DNA from 2 places in the Streptomyces sp. NPDC047971 genome. Region 1 is predicted to be linked to the other one. Evidence: riboswitches for the same ligand, from Rfam matches in the RefSeq annotation. Region 1 holds a riboswitch; the other holds the start of a gene.
The links. Region 1 has a riboswitch for glycine ahead of gcvP (aminomethyl-transferring glycine dehydrogenase). Riboswitches for the same ligand answer to the same signal wherever they lie in the genome.
Positions count from the first base shown of each region.

Region 2: linked by a shared signal. The riboswitch ahead of gcvT (glycine cleavage system aminomethyltransferase GcvT) and the one ahead of gcvP (aminomethyl-transferring glycine dehydrogenase) in region 1 are both predicted to bind glycine.

Region 1 covers NZ_JBEZNW010000036.1:9,456-20,357, forward strand. Annotated here, with positions in the region: gene AB0D99_RS27635 (DNA polymerase IV) at 1-828, shown strand, start outside; gene AB0D99_RS27640 (PRC-barrel domain-containing protein) at 913-1,278, opposite strand; glycine riboswitch at 1,390-1,488, shown strand; gene gcvP (aminomethyl-transferring glycine dehydrogenase) at 1,668-4,553, shown strand; gene AB0D99_RS27650 (DUF5999 family protein) at 4,686-4,892, opposite strand; gene AB0D99_RS27655 (hypothetical protein) at 5,229-5,828, opposite strand; gene AB0D99_RS27660 (glutamate-cysteine ligase family protein) at 6,306-7,805, shown strand; gene AB0D99_RS27665 (type II CAAX endopeptidase family protein) at 7,925-8,707, shown strand; gene AB0D99_RS27670 (PhzF family phenazine biosynthesis protein) at 8,784-9,593, opposite strand; gene AB0D99_RS27675 (PadR family transcriptional regulator) at 9,742-10,362, shown strand; gene AB0D99_RS27680 (SRPBCC family protein) at 10,439-10,867, opposite strand.
Region 2 covers NZ_JBEZNW010000013.1:47,675-58,576, reverse strand. Annotated here, with positions in the region: gene AB0D99_RS15040 (ABC transporter ATP-binding protein) at 1-298, opposite strand, end outside; gene AB0D99_RS15035 (ABC transporter permease) at 295-1,293, opposite strand; gene AB0D99_RS15030 (ABC transporter substrate-binding protein) at 1,419-3,185, opposite strand; gene AB0D99_RS15025 (ABC transporter permease) at 3,314-4,318, opposite strand; gene AB0D99_RS15020 (enhanced serine sensitivity protein SseB C-terminal domain-containing protein) at 4,703-5,446, opposite strand; gene AB0D99_RS15015 (enhanced serine sensitivity protein SseB) at 5,487-6,227, opposite strand; gene AB0D99_RS15010 (AAA family ATPase) at 6,547-7,218, opposite strand; glycine riboswitch at 7,359-7,461, shown strand; gene gcvT (glycine cleavage system aminomethyltransferase GcvT) at 7,609-8,736, shown strand; gene gcvH (glycine cleavage system protein GcvH) at 8,814-9,194, shown strand; gene glyA (serine hydroxymethyltransferase) at 9,215-10,474, shown strand; gene AB0D99_RS14990 (L-serine ammonia-lyase) at 10,626-10,902, shown strand, end outside.

The sequences.
Region 1 (10,902 bases):
CCGGCCACCGGGGAGCACCTGCGGCGTGCGGGGATGACGACGGTGTCGGACCTCGCGGAGGCGGGCGAGGACGAGCTCGTACGGCTGCTGGGGCGGGCGCACGGGGCGTCCCTGTACCTCATGGCCCAGGGGTACGACGATCGGCCCGTGGTGGCCGAGAGGGACACGAAGTCGGTGTCGGTGGAGGACACCTTCGACGTGGACCTGCATGACCGGGTCCGGATCCGGACGGAGGTGGACCGGCTCGCCGAGCGGTGCGTGGGCAGGCTGCGGGCGTCGGGGCACTCGGGGCGGACGATCGTGCTGAAGGTGCGGCGGTTCGACTTCTCGACGCTGACGCGTTCCGAGACGCTGCGGGGGCCGACGGACGACACCGTCGTGGTGCGAGAGGCCGCGGGGCGGCTGCTCGAAGGGGTGGACACGACGGGCGGTGTCCGGCTGCTCGGCGTCGGGGTGAGCGGGCTCGCGGACTACACGCAGGAGGATCTGTTCGCGCAGGCGGAGGCTGCGGAGACGGCCGGGGCGGTCGAGCCGGGGTCGGGGGCCGGGGAGGCTTCACCCGCGGACGCGGCCCCGGCGGAGGAGCCGCCCCCCGAGCGGCGGTGGTCGCCCGGGCACGACGTACGGCACGCGGTGTACGGCGCAGGGTGGGTGCAGGGGAGCGGGGTGGGGCGGGTCACCGTGCGCTTCGAGGAGCCGGGTTCGGCTCCGGGGCGGGTGCGGACGTTCCTCGTGGACGACCCGGAGCTGGAGGCGGCGGAGCCGCTGCCGTTGGTGGGGGGTGGGCCCGGCCTCAGACCGGGCCTGTCGCTCCCGCCCGCCCGCTGAGCTTCGCCGGGGGACCGTCGATCCCGCAGGGCGGGCCGGGCCGATGCGCTCGTCCGCGCGGAGGGCGTGGTGGGGGTGGAACCGTCAGGTCTCCTCCTGGCCCGCCAGGCGGCCGAAGTCCCGGTCCGGCGGCGGCGGGGGGAGGGCGATGTCGTAGTGGCGGTAGAGCTGCAGCTCCTGTTCGGGGGAGAGGTGGCGGCCCACGCCGAAGTCCGGTGCGTCCTTGATCAGGGACCGGTCGTACGGGATGTGGAGGCCGTCCTTCGCCAGCTCGCTCGGCTCCAGGGGGACGAACGCGTCCCGGCTGAAGAGGCCCGTGCGGACCGCCGCCCACTCGGGGATGCCGGTGGCGTCGTCCAGGTACACCTCGTCCACGGTGCCGATCTTGTGCCCCTCGCGGTCGTACGCCTTGCGGCCGATCAGGCTGCGCGGATCGATGTCGGTCTGCACGGTCCCTCCAACTGGTCGCACCTGCTCTATGACTACGAAAGTGCACATCTGGGATGTCGGCCACTTGAGCGATGGCTTCCGGAACCGCGCTGGTAGGCTGGCTGTGGCTGTCGACCCTGTGCGGGAGAGTCCTCCGGAGAAACCTTTCGGAGGCGCCGAAGGAGCAAATCCTCCCCGGAATCTCTCAGGCCCCTGTACCGCACGGACGAGGTCACTCTGGAAAGCAGGGCGGACGTCCGACGGCATCCGCCCTCACCGACGGTGAAAGCCGGCGAGCCCTTCGGCGTGCCGGTGAAGCTCTCAGGTTGAGATGACAGAGGGGGAGGCCGTCCGGGCACCCGCGCCGTTGGTGCCCCTCGCAGGTCGTGACGACCAGGAGGCCTCCGTACATGACCGCCAACCGCATTCCGCTCTCCGAGCTCGAACAGGGCATCCCGTTCGAGCAGCGGCACATCGGGCCCGACGCCGAGGCACGGGCCAAGATGCTCGCGCAGGTCGGCTACGGCTCCCTCGACGAGCTCACGGCCGCCGCCGTGCCGGACGTGATCAAGAACGCCGAGGCGCTCGGTCTGCCCTCCGCGCGCACCGAGGCCGAGGTCCTGGCCGAGCTGCGTGAGCTCGCCGACCGCAACCAGGTCCTCGCCCCGATGATCGGGCTCGGGTACTACGGCACCTTCACCCCGCCGGTGATCCTCCGCAACGTGATGGAGAACCCGGCCTGGTACACGGCGTACACGCCCTACCAGCCGGAGATCTCGCAGGGCCGCCTGGAGGCGCTGCTCAACTTCCAGACGATGGTCGCCGACCTCACCGGTCTGCCCACCTCCGGTGCCTCCCTGCTCGACGAGGGCACCGCCGCCGCCGAGGCCATGGCGCTCGCCCGCCGTGTCGGCAAGGTCAAGAACGGTGTCTTCCTCGTCGACGCCGACGCGCTGCCGCAGACCATCGCCGTCATCGAGACCCGCGCCGAGCCGACCGGTGTCGAGGTCGTCGTCGCGGACCTGTCCGAGGGCATCCCCGCCGAGATCGCCGAGCGCGGCGTCTTCGGTGTGCTCGTCCAGTACCCGGGTGCCTCCGGTGCCGTGCGCGACATCAAGCCGCTGATCGACGCCGCCCACGACCTCGGCGCGATCGTCACCGTCGCCGCCGACCTGCTCGCGCTGACGCTGCTCACCTCGCCGGGTGCGCTCGGAGCCGACATCGCCGTCGGCACCACCCAGCGTTTCGGCGTCCCGATGGGCTTCGGCGGACCGCACGCCGGTTACATGGCGGTCCAGGACAAGCACGCCCGCTCCCTGCCCGGCCGCCTCGTCGGCGTCTCCGTCGACGCCGACGGCAACCGCGCGTACCGCCTGGCGCTGCAGACCCGCGAGCAGCACATCCGCCGCGAGAAGGCCACCAGCAACATCTGCACCGCCCAGGTGCTCCTCGCCGTCATGGCCGGCATGTACGCCGTCTACCACGGCCCCGACGGCCTGAAGGGCATCGCTCAGCGCACCCACCGGTACGCCGCGATCCTCGCCGCGGGCCTGAGGGCCGGCGGTGTCGAGGTCGTCCACGGCGACTTCTTCGACACCCTGACCGTCCGGGTGCCGGGCAAGGCCGCCGAGGCCGTCGCCGCCGCCCGCGAGACGGGCGTCAACCTGTACCTCGTCGACGCCGACCACGTCTCGATCTCCTGCGACGAGACCACCGGGCGTGCCCAGCTCGCCGCCGTCTGGTCCGCCTTCGGCGTCGACGCCGACATCGAGGCCCTGGACGCGGGGACCGAGGACGCGCTGCCCGCCGGGCTGCTGCGCTCGGACGCGTACCTGACCCACCCGGTCTTCCACGCGCACCGCTCCGAGACGTCGATGCTGCGTTACCTGCGCAAGCTCGCCGACCGCGACTACGCGCTCGACCGCGGCATGATCCCGCTCGGCTCCTGCACCATGAAGCTGAACGCGACCACCGAGATGGAGCCGGTGACCTGGCCCGAGTTCGGCCAGATCCACCCCTTCGCCCCGGTCGAGCAGGCTCAGGGCTACCTCACGCTCATCACCGAGCTGGAGGAGCGTCTCGCCGAGGTCACCGGCTACGACAAGGTGTCGATCCAGCCGAACGCCGGTTCGCAGGGTGAGCTGGCCGGTCTGCTGGCCGTCCGCGCCTACCACCGCGCCAACGGCGACGACCAGCGCACCGTCTGCCTCATCCCGTCCTCCGCGCACGGCACCAACGCCGCCTCCGCGGTCATGGCCGGCATGAAGGTCGTCGTCGTCAGGACCGCCGACGACGGCGAGGTCGACATCGCGGACCTGCGCGCCAAGATCGAGCAGTACCGCGACGAGCTGTCCGTCCTGATGATCACCTACCCGTCCACGCACGGCGTGTTCGAGGAGCACGTCGCCGACATCTGCGGCGAGGTGCACGAGGCCGGCGGCCAGGTGTACGTCGACGGTGCCAACCTCAACGCGCTGGTCGGTCTGGCCAAGCCGGGCAAGTTCGGCGGCGACGTCTCGCACCTGAACCTGCACAAGACCTTCTGCATCCCGCACGGCGGCGGCGGCCCCGGTGTCGGTCCGGTCGGTGTGCGCGCGCACCTCGCGCCGTACCTGCCGAACCACCCGCTGCAGCCGACCGCCGGCCCGGAGACGGGCGTCGGCCCGATCTCGGCCGCCCCGTGGGGCTCGGCCGGCATCCTGCCGATCTCGTGGTCGTACGTGCGTCTGATGGGTGGCGAGGGCCTCAAGCGCGCCACGCAGGTGGCCGTCCTCGCGGCGAACTACATCGCCAAGCGCCTGGAGCCGCACTACCCGGTGCTCTACACCGGTCCGGCCGGCCTGGTCGCCCACGAGTGCATCGTCGACCTGCGTCCGCTCTCCAAGTCGACCGGCGTCAGCGTCGACGACATCGCCAAGCGCCTGATCGACTACGGCTTCCACGCGCCGACGATGTCGTTCCCGGTGGCCGGCACCCTGATGATCGAGCCGACCGAGTCCGAGGACCTGACCGAGCTCGACCGCTTCTGCGACACGATGATCGCGATCCGGTACGAGATCGAGAAGGTCGCGTCGGGCGAGTGGCCCGCGGACGACAACCCGCTGCGCAACGCCCCGCACACCGCCGCGGCGCTGGGCGGCGAGTGGAACCACCCGTACACCCGTGACGAGGCGGTCTTCCCGGCCGGTGTCTCGGCCGCGGACAAGTACTGGCCGCCGGTGCGCAGGATCGACGGCGCCTTCGGCGACCGCAACCTGGTCTGCTCCTGCCCGCCGATGGACGAGTACGACAACTGAGCACGGGCGCGCACGTGAGCGCCGGTTGAGCGGCAACGGCAACCGGGCATGAGTCAGGGCCGGTTCGGAGACTTCTCCGGGCCGGCCCTTGCGTGTTCCCTCGTACGGTGTGGTGCCCGACGTGCCCCGCCGTCAGGCGGCTGTCGTGACCTGGCCCGCCGTCAGCGGGCGGTGCGGGGCGATGATCTGGCCGTCCGGCAGCAGTTCACCGGTGTCCTCGAAGAGCAGGACCCCGTTGCACAGCAGGCTCCAGCCCTGCTCCGGGTGGTGCGCCATCAGTCGTGCCGCCTCCCGGTCGGCGGAGTGGGCGGTGGGACAGGCAGGCTGGTGCTGGCACATGGGTGGGTTCTTTCGCTGCGTCGTGGTGTCTGTCGTCCTGCGGCTCGATGCGGTGCTCATGGCCGCCCCCCGTTGTCGGTTCGGTTGGTCCAGTGTTCCCCCACGGACGTCGATCCGCAGGTATTTCACGGGAGCTCTTCCTACTGCATGAAGACGTATCACCCGCGCGGGCGGTTCAACTCAACTGGGCGGTCTCTTCGGATGGTTCGGGGTAGTCCTGGCGGGCTAGTCCGTCCGGGGAGGGGTGTTCGACAGGGGCGTTCGGGCAGCGCGGCGCCCCGCGGCCCGGTCGGTCGCGGGGCGTGCGCGCTGCGGACGGACGTCGGGTGCGGTGGTTCAGGCCGGCGCCGGCGTGCCGAACAGCGGCGGCGGCGCGAGGCGCAGGGTCAGGACGGGCAGCAGGTCCGCCACCCGGTGCGGGCGGTGGGAGGCGATGCCGGGAGGCGCCGGGGCGAGGGGGACCAGGAGGTCGGCCGGCGCGGGCGAGGCGGACGCCCCGTCGGCCTCCGTGTCCCCGTGGAGCCACAGCGTCAGCATGTACAGCTCCGGGACGGACAGCAGGCGGGGCTGGTACGTCGTGGGCAGCGTCTCGGCCTGCAGCAGGGCGCGTTCGGTGGCGGTGACGTAGGGACCCTCGAAGAAGTGCGAGAAGGACCAGCCGTCGGGCGTGAGCATGGTGTCGGCGGCGGCGACCGCGCGATCGGTGCCCCGGATCAGGAAGCGCCAGCCGACGAGCCGGGTGCGCGGTGCCTGCCCGCCGGGGACGACCTGGTCCCGTACGTCGAGGACATGGACGGGCAGGGGCAGCTCGGGGCTCAGCGGCCCCTGTGCGGCCCGGAGGGCGGGAGTTCGAGCCTCACGGACGGCGGTGGGGGAACCGAGGGCCGCGAGGACGCTGCGCAGGGCCGGCGCGGGGGCCGGGGAGGGTCGGAGCATGGTGGGTCGCCTCTCGCTCAGGAGACACGGTGACGCGTGGGCAGGTACGACGGCGCTGTGGGCTGCCGGAGAGGGGCCATGAGGTCATGGCCGGGCGCCAACACTCTGCCTCGTCCGCGGAGTTTATACGAGACGTGTTCACACCTTGTTTCCGCTAGCGGTCGCCGATATTGCGAGCAAGGCGTCATCAGGACGTGTTCCGGGGGCGATTCGCATCTTTTGCGGTGAGCGCACTTCGTCTGCCTGCGGCTTCGCTCCGGCCGTGGACGGCCGAATATCACCCCCATGCTTTCCGTGATTATGTCGGAGGAATATGTCCTTTGCCGAGTGACCACGGGATGTGCCGGGTGATTGCTCAATCCAGCCTACCTGGCGGTGGGGTGGCTCCGCAGGCGTTATGGATCAGTCGGCTGGGCATCATCGTCCGTGACGCGCGCGGCCGTCGCCGTGGCCGCCCGATCGAGGAGGGACGCTTCGATGGGGGAGAAGGTCGTGGCAGACGGGTTCGACCTGTCCGATCGGCAGAGATACCGCAGGAAGCTGCAGCAGTGTCTGGCGGGGCTCGCGAGGCTCCTGGCGGAGAAGAGGTTCGACCGTCCGCGGAATCTGATGGGCCTGGAGATCGAACTCAATCTCGCGGGCACGGACGGTATGCCGCGGATGGTGAATGCCGAGGTCCTCGAACGCATCGCGAGCCCGGATTTCCAGACGGAGCTCGGATTGTTCAACCTCGAAGTGAACATCGCTCCGCACCGTCTCGGCGGCCGGGTATTCGACCGGCTCGCCGAGGAGTTGAGGACCGGTCTCGGATATGCCGACCGCAAGGCCCACGAGGTCGACGCCGGCGTCATCATGATCGGAATTCTGCCGACGCTCTCCCAGCGCGATCTCGTCTTCGAGAACCTTTCGGCCGTCGATCGGTACACCTTGCTCAACGACCAGATCGTCGCCGCCAGGGGCGAGGACTTCCGTCTCGACATCCAGGGGGTCGAGCGGCTCACCTGCACCTCCACGTCGATCGTGCCCGAGGCGGCCTGCACCTCCGTGCAGTTGCACCTCCAGGTCACCCCAGCCCGCTTCGCCGCCGTGTGGAACGCGGCCCAGGCCGTGGCGGCGGTCCAGATCGCCGTCGGCGCCAACTCTCCGTTCCTCTTCGGCCGGGAGCTCTGGCGCGAGTCCCGGCCGCCGCTGTTCCAGCAGGCGACGGACACCCGGCCGCCCGAGCTCCAGGCACAGGGGGTCCGGCCGCGCACCTGGTTCGGGGAGCGGTGGGTCGACTCGGCGTACGACCTCTTCGAGGAGAACCTGCGGTACTTCCCCCCGTTGCTCCCGATCTGCGACGAGGAGGACCCGCTGCTCGTCCTCGACCGGGGCGGGGTGCCGCGCCTGCAGGAACTCGTCCTGCACAACGGGACGGTCTACCGCTGGAACCGGCCCGTCTACGGCTGGGTGGACGGGGTTCCGCATCTGCGGGTGGAGAACCGGGTGTTGCCGGCCGGACCGACGGTCACCGACGTCGTCGCCAACGCGGCCTTCTACTACGGACTGGTGCGGGCGCTGGCCGAGGAGCCCCGGCCGGTGTGGAAGAAGCTGGCGTTCGAGGACGCCGCGGCGAACTTCGACACCGCCTGTCGCCACGGGATCGACGCGGAGCTGCGCTGGCCCCGGCCCGGCCGCTCGGGCGGGGTCTCCACGGTGTCCGCGGTACGTCTGGTCCTCGACGAGCTGCTGCCGCTGGCCGCGTCCGGGCTGGACGCCTGGCACGTCGAGCCGGCCGACCGCGACTTCTATCTCGGTGTCATCGAGGAGCGCTGCCGCGGCCGGGTCAACGGTGCCTCCTGGCAGGCCGAGACCTTCCGCCGGGCGCGCGACTCCGGTCTGGACCGCGAGGCGGCCCTGGCGGCCACGACCCGCCGCTACGCCGAGCTGATGCGGGGCGGCGAGCCGGTGCACCGGTGGCCGCCGGGCATCGACTAGGGGGTCGGGGGGACAACTCCTCCGCTTCCGGAATGGCGCCCGGACCGGCCCTTCGCGCATGATCTCCGTACCCGGAACGCGATGGGGAAGTGGAGACAGGTGTGGTGTCGGAGCAACGAGTGGTCGCCGGTTCCCTTCCTCCCGACGGCCTGCCGCGCCGGATCCTGCGGTCCGAGACCCTGATCGTCCTCGGGCTCTCGCTCGGCGCGAGCGCCGTGTCGTCCGCCATCAGCTTCATCGGTTCGCTGACCAGGTCCGGCGAGCTGAAGGAACAGGCGGCGATGCTCAACGGCTCGTTCGCCCCCGGCCGGCCCTGGCTCGACCTGGCGTGGCAGCTCTTCGGCATCGCCACCGCGCTCATGCCCGTCCTGCTCGTCGCACATCTGCTGGTGCGGGAGGGCTCCGGGATGCGGGCGATCGGTTTCGACCGGACCCGGCCCTGGCCGGATCTCGGGCGGGGCACGCTGGTGGCCGCCGTGATCGGCAGCGCCGGCCTCGCCTTCTACCTGGTGGCCCGGGCGACCGGCTTCAATCTGACCGTGGTGCCCGAGTCCCTGCCGGACGTGTGGTGGAAGTACCCCGTCCTGATCCTCTCGGCGATCCAGAACTCCGTCCTGGAAGAGGTCATCGTCGTCGGCTACCTGCTGCGGCGCCTCGGGCAGTTGGGCTGGACACCGATGGCGGCGCTGGTGGCGAGCTCGGTGCTGCGCGGTTCGTACCACCTGTACCAGGGGATCGGCGGCTTCATCGGCAACGTGGTGATGGGCGTGGTCTTCGTGCTGCTCTACCGCCGCTGGGGGCGGGTGGGCCCGCTCGTGGTGGCGCACGCGCTGCTCGACATCGTCGCCTTCGTCGGCTACGGACTCCTGGCGGGGAAGGTCGACTGGCTGCCCACCGTCTAGACGCCGCAAGGCGACGGAAGGGGCGTACGGCATTCGCCGTACGCCCCTTCCGTGCGTTCGGGACCGGGGGCGCGGCTCAGGCGTGCAGTTCGCCGTCGACGACCGTCACGGCGTGGCCCGTCAGAAGGGTCCGGTCGCCCCGCAGCCGGGTGCGGACGATGCCGGTGCGGGCGCCGCCCTGGAACCCGGTGAGGTCGTCGCGGCCGAAGCGCGCGGACCAGAAGGGGGCGAGCGCGGTGTGGGCGCTGCCGGTGACCGGGTCCTCGTCGATGCCGACGCGGGGGAAGAAGCCGCGTGACACGAAGTCGTAGCCCCGCTCGGGCCGTTCGGCCGCCGCGGTGGCGATGACACCCCGGTCGGAGAGGCGCGCCAGAGCCGCGAAGTCGGGTGTCAGGGAGCGTACGGCCGCCTCGTCGCGCAGCTCGACGACCAGGTCGCCGATGTGGGCCGCGGTGTCGTGGACGGAGACGGCCTCCGCGCCCAGCGCCTTCTCCAGGCCGTCCGGGGCCGGCACCGGGGTCAGCGTGGAGGTCGGGAAGTCCATCGTGATCGTGCCGTCCTCCGCGACGGTGGCGCCGAGGACGCCGCAGCGGGCGGCGAAGCGGACGAGCCCGGTCGCGGCGCCGGTCGTGTGCAGGACGTGGGCGGTGGCGAGCGTGGCGTGGCCGCACATGTCGACCTCGGTGGCGGGGGTGAACCAGCGCAGGGCCCAGTCGGCCTCGCCGCCGGGCGGCAGCGGGTGCGCGAAGGCGGTCTCGGAGAGGTTGACCTCGGCGGCCACCTTCTGGAGCCAGTGGTCGTCGGGGAAGGAGTCGAGGAGGAGGACCCCTGCCGGGTTGCCGGAGAAGGGGCGGTCGGTGAACGCGTCGACGATTCGGATCCGCATGGCACGGAACGTACCGGGGCCGCAAAGCCGCAGGCCAAGGCCAATCCGGGAGCACTGGACCTGCCGGGAGTTGGCAAACGAACTGTTCCGATATATCGTTGACGCATCGCGACAGTTCAACGATGTACCCGATGGAAGGAGCGTTGCGATGCGTTCACATGGACACGGACATGGAGACTGCGGACCCGGCCCTCGTGGTCGAGGCGGCTCTCGCGGTGAGTTCGAGGGCCGGCGTGCCGCCTTCGGTCAGTTCGGGCCGGGCTTCGGCGGCGGGCCGTGGGGTGGAGGCCCTTTCGGGGGCGGCAGGGGTCGCGGAGGCGGCCGGGGGCGGGCGCGGCGCGGAGACGTGCGCGCCTCGATCCTCACCCTGCTGAAGGGCCGCCCGATGCACGGTTACGAGATGATCCAGGAGATCGGCGAGCGCAGCGGCGGGGCGTGGAAGCCCAGCCCGGGCTCGGTCTACCCGACCCTGCAGCTCCTTGAGGACGAGGGTCTGATCATCAGCGAGAGCGAGGGCGGCAAGAAGCTGTTCACGCTCACGGAGGCCGGCCGGGCCGAGGCCGAGTCGGGCCCGGAGGCCCCCTGGGAGGAGGCCGGACGCGGTGTCGACTGGGAGGCCATGAACGAGGTGCGGCAGGCCGGGTTCGGTCTGATGGAGGCGTTCGGCCAGGTCTGGAAGACCGGCAGTGCCGAGCAGCGGCAGAAGGCGATCTCGGTGATCAACGAAGCCCGCAAGAAGCTGTACCTGATCCTGGCCGACGAGCACTGAGCCGGCCGGACGGCGGGAGGGGTCCCACGGCGCACGCCGTGGGGCCCCTCCCGCGTGCGCGTCGCGCGGCCGCCGCTCAGGCCACCAGGCCGGCCAGCTTCCGGAGGGACTCGTTGAGCGCCGCGGTGGCCGAGTCCTTGAGCTTGCCCGCCATCAGCGAGACGGCCGCGCCGGTGAACTCGCCGTCGATCCGGACCGTGGTCGCGTCCCCGTCCGCCGCGAGCGAGTAGCGGGTGCCGACGTTGACCCCCATCGGGCCCTTGCCCCGGATCGCCAGCACCCGGCTGGTCTCCAGCTCCTCGACCGTCCAGGTCACCTCTGCGGGGAAGCCCATCAGCTTCATGTTCTCCGCGAAGGTCGCGCCCTGCTCCAGCGTGGCCGGACCGCCGTCGGGGAAGTTGGTGTGGGTGGCGTTCCACTCGCCGTACGAGGTGAAGTCGGTCAGCTGCGCCCAGACCTTCTCGGCCGGCGCATCGATCCGTGCCTCCGCGCTGACTTCGGCCATACGACCACCCCTTCACGGCTTCGCGTGTTCTCGTC
Region 2 (10,902 bases), on a different contig from region 1:
CGTTCAGCCAGATCTCACCGGAGATCCGCGCCTTCTGCCGGCCGTACTGGCCGACCGTGTGCAGGCCCATGATGCCGAGCGAGGTCACCGACTTGCCGGAGCCGGACTCGCCCACGATGCCGAGGGTCTTGCCCTTCTCCAGCTGGAAGGTGAGCCCGTCGACGGACTTGACCAGGCCGTCGTCGGTCGGGAAGTGGATCTTCAGGTCACGGACGTCGAGGAAGGCGTCGGACGGGGCGTTCCCGGACGCGACAGGTTCCCCCAGGGCCGCGCCGGTCTTGGTCAGCTTGTCCGTCATGCGAGCCTCACTCGGGGGTCGATCACCGCGTACAGAAGGTCCACCACGAGGTTGGCGACGACGACGGCGGCCGCGGTGATGAGCGTGACCGCCAGGATCAGCGGCAGGTCGCGGTCGCTGACCGCCTTGAAGGCCGCGTTTCCGAGGCCCGGCAGGTTGAACGCGGTCTCGGTCAGGACGGCGCCGCCCATGAGGGCGCCGAGGTCCATGCCGAAGATGGTCAGGATGGGGGTCATCGTGGAGCGCATGGCGTGCTTGCCCAGCACGACCCGCTCCTGCAGACCCTTGGCCCGTGCCGTACGGATGTAGTCCTCGCCGAGGACCTCCAGCATGGTGGCGCGGGTGAGCCGCGCGTACATCGCCGCGTAGAGGAAGGCGAGCGTGATCCACGGCAGCAGCAGGCCGCCGAACCAGCCGCCGAAGGACTCCTCGATCGGCACGTACTTGGCGTCGAGCCAGCCGAGCTGGGTACGGAAGAGGAACATCGCCAGCATGGCGGTGAAGTAGATGGGGAGCGAGACGCCGGCCAGGGCGGTGATCATGGCCGTGCGGTCGACGAGGGTGCCCCGCTTGAGCGCGGAGAGCACACCGGTGGCCACGCCCATGAGGAGCCACAGGAGGGCCGCGCCGATGACCATGGAGACCGTGACCGGGATCCGGTCGACGAGCATCGCCCAGACGTCCTGCTCGGTACGGAACGAGTAGCCGAAGCAGGGCGCGGCGCAGTGGATGGTGTCGCCGCCGCCGGTGTAGTCCCGGCCGACGAAGATGCCGGAGACGAAGTGCCAGAACTGCACCAGGATCGGCTCGTCCAGGCCCAGCTTCTGCCGGACGCCCTCGATGGAAGCCGGATCCGCCTGCTTGCCGACGAACATCGCGGCAGGGTCGCTGCCGGTCAGCTTGGGGATGAGGAAGAAGATGCTGAGCGTCACCAGGGTGACGACCATCAGCATCATGACGACGGCGAACAGCCGTCGGACGAGATATGCAAGCATGCGGTCGGCCGTCCGGTGGCCGGGGATCCCGGTCGGGATCCCCGGCCACCGTGAGCGGCCATCACCTGCCCTTCGGACCTAGCGGCGGGTGGTGCGCCGTTGGAGCGGGTGGATTGACTCGGGACTTACTTCATGACGCCGAGCGACGCGTAGTCGTAGCGGCCGTTGTAGGCGTCGGCCGTGTAGACGTTGGTCAGACGCGAGGAGCGCCAGATGATGTTCTTCTCGTGCGTGAAGGGCAGGTAGACCGCGGCCTCGGAGATCTTGGTGTTGATCTGCTTGTAGAGCTCGCCGGCCTTGGTCGGGTCGGTCTCCTTCAGCGCCTGGTCGAACAGGCCGTTGACGGCCGGGTCGTTCAGCTCCGAGAAGTTGTTGTTGCCGCTCTGCAGGATGAAGCGGCCGTCGACCAGCGGCTGCAGGAAGCCCTGGCCCGACGGGAAGTCGGCGCCCCAGCCCATGATGATGATGCCGTAGCCCTTGTCCTTGACCGTCTTCGGCGAACCGATGATGCCGGAGGTCTGGGCGCCGTCGAACTGGTCGATCTGGGCGTCGATGCCGACGGCCTTCAGCGACTGCTGGAGGGACTCGGCGGTGGCGATCTCGATCGGCTTGTTGTTGCGGACCGCGATGGTGGTCTTGAAGCCGTTCGGCTTACCGCACTTGGCCAGCGCCTCCTTGGCCTTGGCGACGTCCGCCTTGCCGGCCAGCTTGCCGTACGGGTCGGCCTTCGGGTCGGCACCCTTGATCGCCGGCGGCAGCATGTTGGTGGCGATGTCGCCACCGGCCTGCGGGCCGCCGCGGGCGGTCTGGAGGGACTTGGAGTCGGCCGCGTAGATGATCGCCTTGCGGCACTCGACGTTGTCGATGACCGTCTGCGGGAAGACCGCGTAGCGGATGAAGCCGGTCTGCGGGTTGTCCGCGTTCCCCTTGTGCTGCTGGAGGACCTTGGCACGGGCCGCGGCGCCGACACCGGTCGCGTTGAGGTCGAGGTCGTACTCGCCCTCGATCAGACGGTTGTCCATGTCGTCGGCGTTGGTGGTGAAGGTGACGCTGATCTTGTCCGGCAGCGCCTTGCGGACGGTGTCCGTCTTGGCGTCCCACTTGTCGTTGCGGACGAGCATGATCGACTTGTTGGGGGTGTACTGCTGCCACTTGTACGGGCCGGAGGAGAAGGGCTTCAGCTGGTACTTGGCCTTGGTGTCCTTGTCCTGGCGGACCGGGGACGCGGCGGGCATGGCCAGCATCTGCAGGAAGTCACCGTTGGCGACCGGCAGCTTGAAGATGATGGTCTTGTCGTCCGGGGTCTCGATCGCCTTCAGGCCGAGCTTGTCCGGGGAGGTGTCCTTGTAGGGACCCTTGTACTCGCCCTTGGGGTCGAGGACCTGCTGGAGGTAGATCGGACCGCCGGAGATGACGTCCTGGGCCCAGATGCGCTCGATGCCGTACTTGATGTCCTTGGAGGTGATCGGCTTGCCGTCCTCCCAGGTCACCCCGTCCTTCAGCGTGAAGGTGTAGGTGAGGCCGTCGGCCGAGACCTTGCCGGCGTCGGTGGCGAGGTCGGGGACGAGCTCGGTCGAGGCGGCGCCCGGCTCGGCCTTGAAGGTGACCAGCTGACGCGTGTAGTAGCGCGCGAAGTCCCACACGAAGCCGTAGTAGCCGCGCTGCGGGTCCCACGAGTCGGCCTCCTGCGAGCCGATGAACTTCAGCTCGCCGCCCTTCTTGTCGGAGGCGTTGGCGACCTTGTTCACGGCGGCGTTGAAGCCGGCCGCGCCGGTCTTGCCCTTGTCGCCGTCGCCGCTGCCGCCACCACAGGCGGTGGTGACGACCATCGTCGCCGCGGCGAGGAGCGCGCCGGCGGCGATTCTGCGCCGCGAAGAGCTGTTCAGAGTCATGGTCTCGCAACCTCCGGAATAGTGGCGGCCGTCGAAGCGGTCCGCCGGTCGTGACTGCCTCCTGTCACCAGCGGCAGGGGCGGGGTCGGTACGGGCGTGCGGGCGGTCTGTGGGCGCCGAGCGGGTGCTCAGCGGGCGCCCTTCGGGTCGAGCGCGTCGCGCACGCCGTCGCCGAAGAGGTTGAACGCCAGAACGGTGATGAAGATCGCGAGGCCGGGGAACACCATGAACAGCGGGTCCGCCTCATAGGTGTTGACGGCCTTCGACAGCATCTGCCCCCAGGAAGCGGTGGGAGGCTTCACTCCCGCGCCGAGGAAGCTGAGCGCCGCCTCGGTGAGGATGTTGGTGGGGATCATGAGGGTCGCGTAGACCGTGATCGGGGCGATCAGGTTGGGCAGCAGCTCCCGGCGCAGGATGTAGAGCCGGCCGGCGCCCAGGCTGCGGGCCGCCTCCACGTACTCCCGCTCGCGCAGCGAGAGGGTCTGGCCTCGGACGATGCGGCCGACGTACGGCCAGCCGAAGAAGCCGATCACGACCACCAGGGCGCCGATGCGCACGCCCGAACCCTCGATTCCGAGCAGCTCGTTCGGGAGCACGGAGACCAGGGCGATGGTGAAGAGCAGCTGGGGGAAGGCGAGCATGACGTCCATGACACGGCTGAGCGCCGCGTCGACCCAGCCGCCGAAGTAGCCCGCGACGATGCCGAGGATCGTGCCGAGGACGACGGCGAAGACCGCCGCGAGGAAGGCGACGAGCAGGGAGATCCGGGCGCCGTAGACGATGCGGCTGAAGACGTCGCGGCCGTTGACCGGCTCGACGCCGAGCAGGAAGTCGGAGGAGATGCCGCCGTAGGAGCCGATCGGGGTGCCGAAGAGCGGGTCGATCTGGTCCTCGTGGAACTCGTCCGGCGGGTGGCCGAGGAGACCGACGATGAGCGGTGCGCAGAGGGCGACCAGGATCAGGAACAGCACGACGGCGCCGCCGACGAGGGCGACTTTGTCCCGCTTCAGCCGCATCCAGGCGATCTGCCAGGGGGAACGTCCCTCGATCGCCTTGCCCGGCGGCGCGTCGGGCACGGCGTCGACGGCGGTGGTCGACTCGACCGCACTCGTCTCGTGCAGTGGTGCCGTCATCGTGGTCAGGACCCCTCTCGGCCGCCGGTAGCCGGCCCTTGCCCGCCGCGGGTAGCGGCTTGGTGGAACAACTGCGGGGCACCGGCCAGGAGGCCGAACGCCCGGTGTTCCGGGGAGTCTTCATCGGGCCGACGATCACCCGCCAGACCTGCTCGGGATGTGATGCGCAACCGTGATGTGGCCCCGAGCCTTCCGTTATCCGGACCGGACGATCTCCTGAGCGGAGCAACACCACCCGTTCGACGCGGAACGGACATCACGACCAACTGGGCGTTCCTGGCAGCTTTTTGGGTGGATTCGCCGAGGACGACGAAGGCCGCACCGAGGATCTCGGTGCGGCCGTTTTCGGACGGTCGTCTCGCGATGCGGACGCGCCGTCAGGGGTCAGCGATAGACGGGAACGTGGGCGTCGCGGTCGTAGAACGGACGCGCGTTGGCACGCAGCCACATCGTCACCGGGTCGTACTCGTCGGACATGGCGACCGTCGAGACGGGCAGCCCGTCGGGGACCGCCGCGATCGACTGGCGCATCATCGCCCGCACCGCCTCGACGGAGGCGGCGGAGGTGTCGTAGAGGTCGAGACCGATGGCGAGGTACGGGGAGCCGAGGGCGGGCTGCACCCAGGCGCGGCGCAGGGCCCGTACGGCCGGGGTGCGGTGGGCGTTCTGGGTCAGCAGGGCGTAGAACTGCGGCATTTCCAGGGTGGGTTCGGAGAGCCGCAGCGGTCCGGCGGGCATCCGGTCGAGACCGGTGGCGATCCGTCGGAGATCGGCCCAGGGGATGCCGACGCCGCCGCCCGGGTCGTGCGGGTTGAGCCAGATGCCCCAGCGGTCGGGGTAGAGGGAGCGGGCGATGTCGCGTCCGGTGATCACCTCGTGGGCGCGGTTCCAGCCGGAGGCGGCGAGTTCCTGCGCGGAGGTGACGCACGGGGCGTACCCGAAGCCGTCGATCTCCATGTTCCCGTACTGGGCGTCCGGCGAGCCGGGGGCGCCCTGCCAGAGCAGCATCCAGACATCGCCTTCGGCGAGGGCGTGCAACAGCTTCTCGTACGCGTCGTAGCGTCCGGGTGCCACCTGGCGCAGCATGTGCTCGACCTGTCCGGCCGCAGCGGTGCTCGACGCGCTCACCCTGGGTCCCGCCCCTCTTCCGTCCACCGAACCAGCTTAATTACGCGGACGCCCGCTGATAGAAGGGGCGTACTCGCTCCAGCATCCAGTCGCCGACCGGGTCCTGCGCAACGTCCAGCAGGATGAGATTGACCGGCCAGGCCACCTCGACCCGGCCGAGCGCGCGGCCGAGCGCGTCGAGCGGGGCGTTGCGGTCGACGCCGTCCCAGGCCGCGAGCTGGACGCCGATGAAGAGCGCCGGCTCGGTGCCCTCGACGCTGGCGAGGGCGCGGCGCGCGGTCACGACGACTCCGGTGGCCTCGAACTCGGCGGAGGCCGCGGCGAGGAAGTCGACGGGGTCGTCCTGCCAGTCGGGCTCGAAGAGCCGGACCCGGCCGCCGCTGGCGGGCCCGTCCAGCGGCGTGCGGCCGACCCGGCAGAGTTCGGCGACGGCGGGCGGGGGCAGCGGGGCGCCGACGGTACCGCCGGGGTTCACGGCGATGCCGAGCTGCGGGGGCAGACCACGGGCGAAGTCACGGGCGGGGGCGACGGTGAACGACATGTGAGCACCGACACAGGCCAGGAACTGCTGCTCGGAGCTGAAGACGGGGACGTACGGCAGTCCGTCGATCTCCAGCGTGGGCAGGTCCAGGTCCCGGCTCTCGGGGGTGCCGCCGTTGGGGAGGGGCACCCAGACGGGGCTCCGTCCGAGCACCTCGACGAGCCGGCCTCCGGCTGCGGGGTTGCCGAGCGAGGCGGCCAGCACCTCTTCGAGCTCGTTGCCCGGCCATGTGACGTCCACGGTTCTCGGTTCCCCTTCTCGCGCGCCATGGTCGCGGCGCCCTCGGGGCAGAACCCTAACGCCGCACTGACGCCGCCGTGGCCAAAAGTGTACGGAGCACCCCGGTCCGGATATCCCGGAGCGGCACGGACCGGTGCGGGCAGGCGTCGGCCGGCCGGAGCGGTCCGCGCCGTGGGGCCGGTGCCGCCGACCGGGCGCCGTCCGCGCCGGGGCCGGTGCCGCCGACCGGGCGTCCGTCCGCGCCGTGGGGCCGGTGCCGCCGACCGGGCGTCCGTCCGTGGCGCGGGAGGCGCTCCGGACCGGTGTCGGCGCCGCGGGGTCAGTCCGTGGCGCGGAAGGCGATCCGGCGCAGGGCGCCCGCCGCGTCCCTGTCGAGGAGGGTCGCCGAGGAGCAGCCCCGGGGCAGGCGGCCGGACTCCACCGAGCTCAGCAGGCGGCCCACGGCCCGGCGGTGCCGGGCGAAGGCGTACCCCGACACGCCTCGGCCGCGCTCGCGCTGGCCCTCCCGGGCGGCGGCCGGGGTGACGTCGAGCAGGACCAGGTGCAGGGCGCCGCCCCGTCGGCGGGCCTCGCGGGCGAGCCAGTTCCGCACCCAGGACTGGGTGCCGCAGTCGTGGACGACCACGCTCCGCCCGGAGCGCAGCGCCCGGCGCAGCCCGGCGTAGTGGGCGATACGGGCCAGCGGGCGGTAGACGGCGTACGGCAGGAAGCGGGGCAGTCGTGCTTCCCAGCGCTCACGGGCGTCCTGCGAATCGATGCCCAGACCCCCGGCCGCGCGTCGCATGAGCGTCGACTTGCCGCTGCCGGGCAGGCCGGAGACCACGACGAGGTCACCGGCGGCGAAGGAGAGCACGCGGGGACCCCGGCCACCGCGCTCGCGCAGATCCCGCAGCAGGGGCACGGCGAAGCCGCGCCTGCGGGTCCTGGCCCTGGCGCGTGGGGACGGTATCCCCGTCCCTGTGGCGTAGGCGCCGGTGTGCTGGAACGTCATCGCTTCTCCCCCAGTCGGGTTCCCGGGAACCCTTCCCCATAAAGTGTAAAGAAGCGGTAATGAGGCACAAGCGATTTGCCGATCAGACCCCTCGTGCAATGATGTGCGCGCCAAGCGCACACAACCTCATACCGGCCGCTCGAATCCGCGCGGGAGAGTCCCGGAACCACCACGGTGGGCCCCGGGCGCCGAAGGAGCAAGACCCTCCCTTGAATCTCTCAGGCCCCGTACCGCGTGGATGAGGCAGATCTGAAAAGCGGGCGCAGTCGCGCCCCACCCAAGGTGCAAGCCGAGGATGCCCTCGGTGAACCTCTCAGGTTCCATGACAGATGGGGAGGATCGTCCTCGTCCGTCATGATTTTTCTGCCCTGGGACCCGGGAGCCACACCCATGAGCACTGCCGCCCCCCGTCTGACCGCCCTCGATGCGCTGCATCGCTCCCTGGGCGCGACCATGACCGACTTCGCCGGCTGGGACATGCCGCTGCGCTACGCCAGCGAGCGTGACGAGCACAACGCCGTCCGCACCAAGGCGGGCCTCTTCGACCTCTCCCACATGGGCGAGATCACCGTCACCGGCCCGCAGGCCGTGGAGCTGCTCGACTTCGCCCTGGTCGGCAACATCTCCACGGTGGGCCTGGGCCGGGCGCGCTACACGATGATCTGCCAGGAGGACGGCGGCATCCTCGACGACCTGATCGTGTACCGGCTCCAGGAGCAGGAGTACATGGTCGTCGCCAACGCCTCCAACGCCCAGATCGTCCTCGACGCGCTGACCGAGCGCGCGGCCGGCTTCGACGCCGAGGTGCGGGACGACCGTGACGCGTACGCCCTGATCGCCGTGCAGGGCCCCGAGTCCCCCGGCATCCTGAAGTCGATCACCGACGCCGACCTGGACGGTCTGAAGTACTACGCCGGCCTGCCCGGCACGGTCGCCGGGGTCCCCGCGCTGATCGCCCGCACCGGCTACACCGGCGAGGACGGCTTCGAGCTGTTCCTGAAGCCCGAGCACGCCGAGGGCGTCTGGAAGGCGCTGACCGAGGCGGGCGCCCCGGTCGGGCTGATCCCCTGCGGTCTGTCCTGCCGTGACACCCTCCGCCTGGAGGCGGGGATGCCGCTGTACGGGCACGAGCTGACCACCTCCCTCACCCCCTTCGACGCGGGCCTGGGCCGGGTCGTGAAGTTCGAGAAGACGACCAACGAGGGCCGCTTCGTCGGCCGCGAGGCGCTGGAGAAGGCCGCCGAGCGCGCCGAGACCGCCCCGCCGCGCAAGCTCGTCGGCCTGATCGCCGAGGGCCGCCGCGTCCCGCGCGCCGGATTCTCCGTCGTCGCGAACGGCGAGGTCGTCGGCGAGGTCACCTCCGGTGCCCCGTCCCCCACGCTCGGAAAGCCGATCGCCATCGCGTACGTGGACGCGGCGCACGCCGAGCCCGGCACGCAGGGTGTAGGTGTGGACATCCGCGGCACCCACGAGCCGTACGAGGTCGTGGCGCTGCCGTTCTACAAGCGCCAGAAGTGACGCATCCGTCTCGCTCCGTGTCTCACCCCGCAAGACCCACGTTCATCAGCACTCCCTCGATCCAGGAGAATCAGGTCATGAGCAACCCCCAGCAGCTGCGCTACACCAAGGAGCACGAGTGGCTGTCGGCCGCCGAGGACGGCGTCGCGACGGTCGGCATCACGGAGTTCGCGGCCAACGCGCTCGGTGACGTCGTCTACGCCCAGCTCCCTGAGGTCGGTGACACGGTGACCGCGGGCGAGACCTGCGGTGAGCTGGAGTCGACCAAGTCCGTCAGCGACCTGTACTCGCCGGTCACCGGTGAGGTCGTGGCGGCCAACCAGGACGTGGTGGACGACCCGTCGCTGGTGAACACCGCTCCGTTCGAGGGTGGCTGGCTGTTCAAGGTGCGCGTCACGGGTGAGCCGGACGACCTGCTCACCGCCGACGCGTACGCCGAGTTCTCCGCCGGGAACTGAGACCCCTTAGGGATCGATTCATGTCTGTGCTGAACACCCCTCTTCACGAGCTGGACCCGGACGTCGCCGCCGCCGTCGACGCCGAGCTCCACCGCCAGCAGTCCACCCTCGAGATGATCGCCTCGGAGAACTTCGCTCCGGTCGCGGTCATGGAGGCCCAGGGCTCCGTTCTCACCAACAAGTACGCCGAGGGCTACCCCGGCCGCCGCTACTACGGCGGCTGCGAGCACGTCGACGTCGCCGAGCAGATCGCGATCGACCGGATCAAGGACCTGTTCGGCGCCGAGTACGCCAACGTGCAGCCGCACTCCGGTGCCTCCGCGAACCAGGCCGCGCTGTTCGCGATCGCCCAGCCCGGCGACACGATCCTCGGCCTGGACCTGGCCCACGGCGGTCACCTGACCCACGGCATGCGCCTGAACTTCTCGGGCAAGCAGTTCAACGTGGTCGCGTACCACGTGGACGACGCCGGCCTGGTCGACATGGCCGAGGTGGAGCGCCTGGCCAAGGAGCACCGCCCGAAGGTGATCATCGCGGGCTGGTCCGCCTACCCGCGTCAGCTGGACTTCGCCGAGTTCCGTCGGATCGCCGACGAGGTCGAGGCGTACCTGTGGGTCGACATGGCGCACTTCGCCGGTCTGGTCGCGGCCGGTCTGCACCCGAACCCGGTCGAGTACGCGGACGTGGTGACCTCCACCACGCACAAGACGCTCGGCGGCCCGCGCGGCGGCATCATCCTCGCGAAGAAGGAGTTCGCGAAGAAGCTGAACTCCTCGGTCTTCCCCGGTTTCCAGGGCGGCCCGCTGGAGCACGTGATCGCGGCCAAGGCCGTCTCCTTCAAGGTCGCGGCCTCGGAGGAGTTCAAGGAGCGCCAGCAGCGCACGCTGGACGGTGCCCGGATCCTCGCCGAGCGTCTGGTCCAGGACGACGTCACCGCCCACGGTGTCTCGGTCCTGTCCGGCGGCACGGACGTGCACCTGGTCCTGGTCGACCTGCGCAACTCCGAGCTGGACGGCCAGCAGGCCGAGGACCGCCTCCACGAGGTCGGCATCACGGTCAACCGGAACGCGATCCCGAACGACCCGCGTCCGCCGATGGTCACCTCGGGCCTGCGCATCGGTACGCCGGCGCTCGCGACCCGCGGTTTCGGCGACGAGGACTTCCGTGAGGTGGCCGACGTCATCGCGGAGACCCTGAAGCCCGGCTTCGACGCCGACGCGCTGAAGGCCCGGGTGTCCGCACTCGCGGAGAAGCACCCGCTCTACCCCGGCCTGAAGTAATTTCGTACGCTTCAGTTCAAGGTTCGTTCGTACGAAAGCTCCGGGGCACCGCGCACACTGGACAGTGCGCGCGGTGCCCCACCCCCTTTTTCCTGCTGTTCTGCACCACCCCGGCAGACAACGGCGTCTAGCCCCCCACAAGGAGTTCCCCGTGGCCATCTCGGTCTTCGACCTGTTCTCGATCGGCATCGGCCCGTCGAGCTCCCACACGGTGGGCCCCATGCGGGCGGCCAGGATGTTCGCCCGCCGCCTGAAGAACGAGGGGCTGCTGGCCCACACCGCCTCGATACGCGCGGAGCTGTACGGCTCGCTGGGCGCCACCGGTCACGGCCACGGCACGCCGAAGGCGGTCCTGCTGGGCCTGGAGGGCAGCTCCCCGCGCACCGTCGACGTCGAGACGGCGGACGACGAGGTCGAGCGGATCAAGT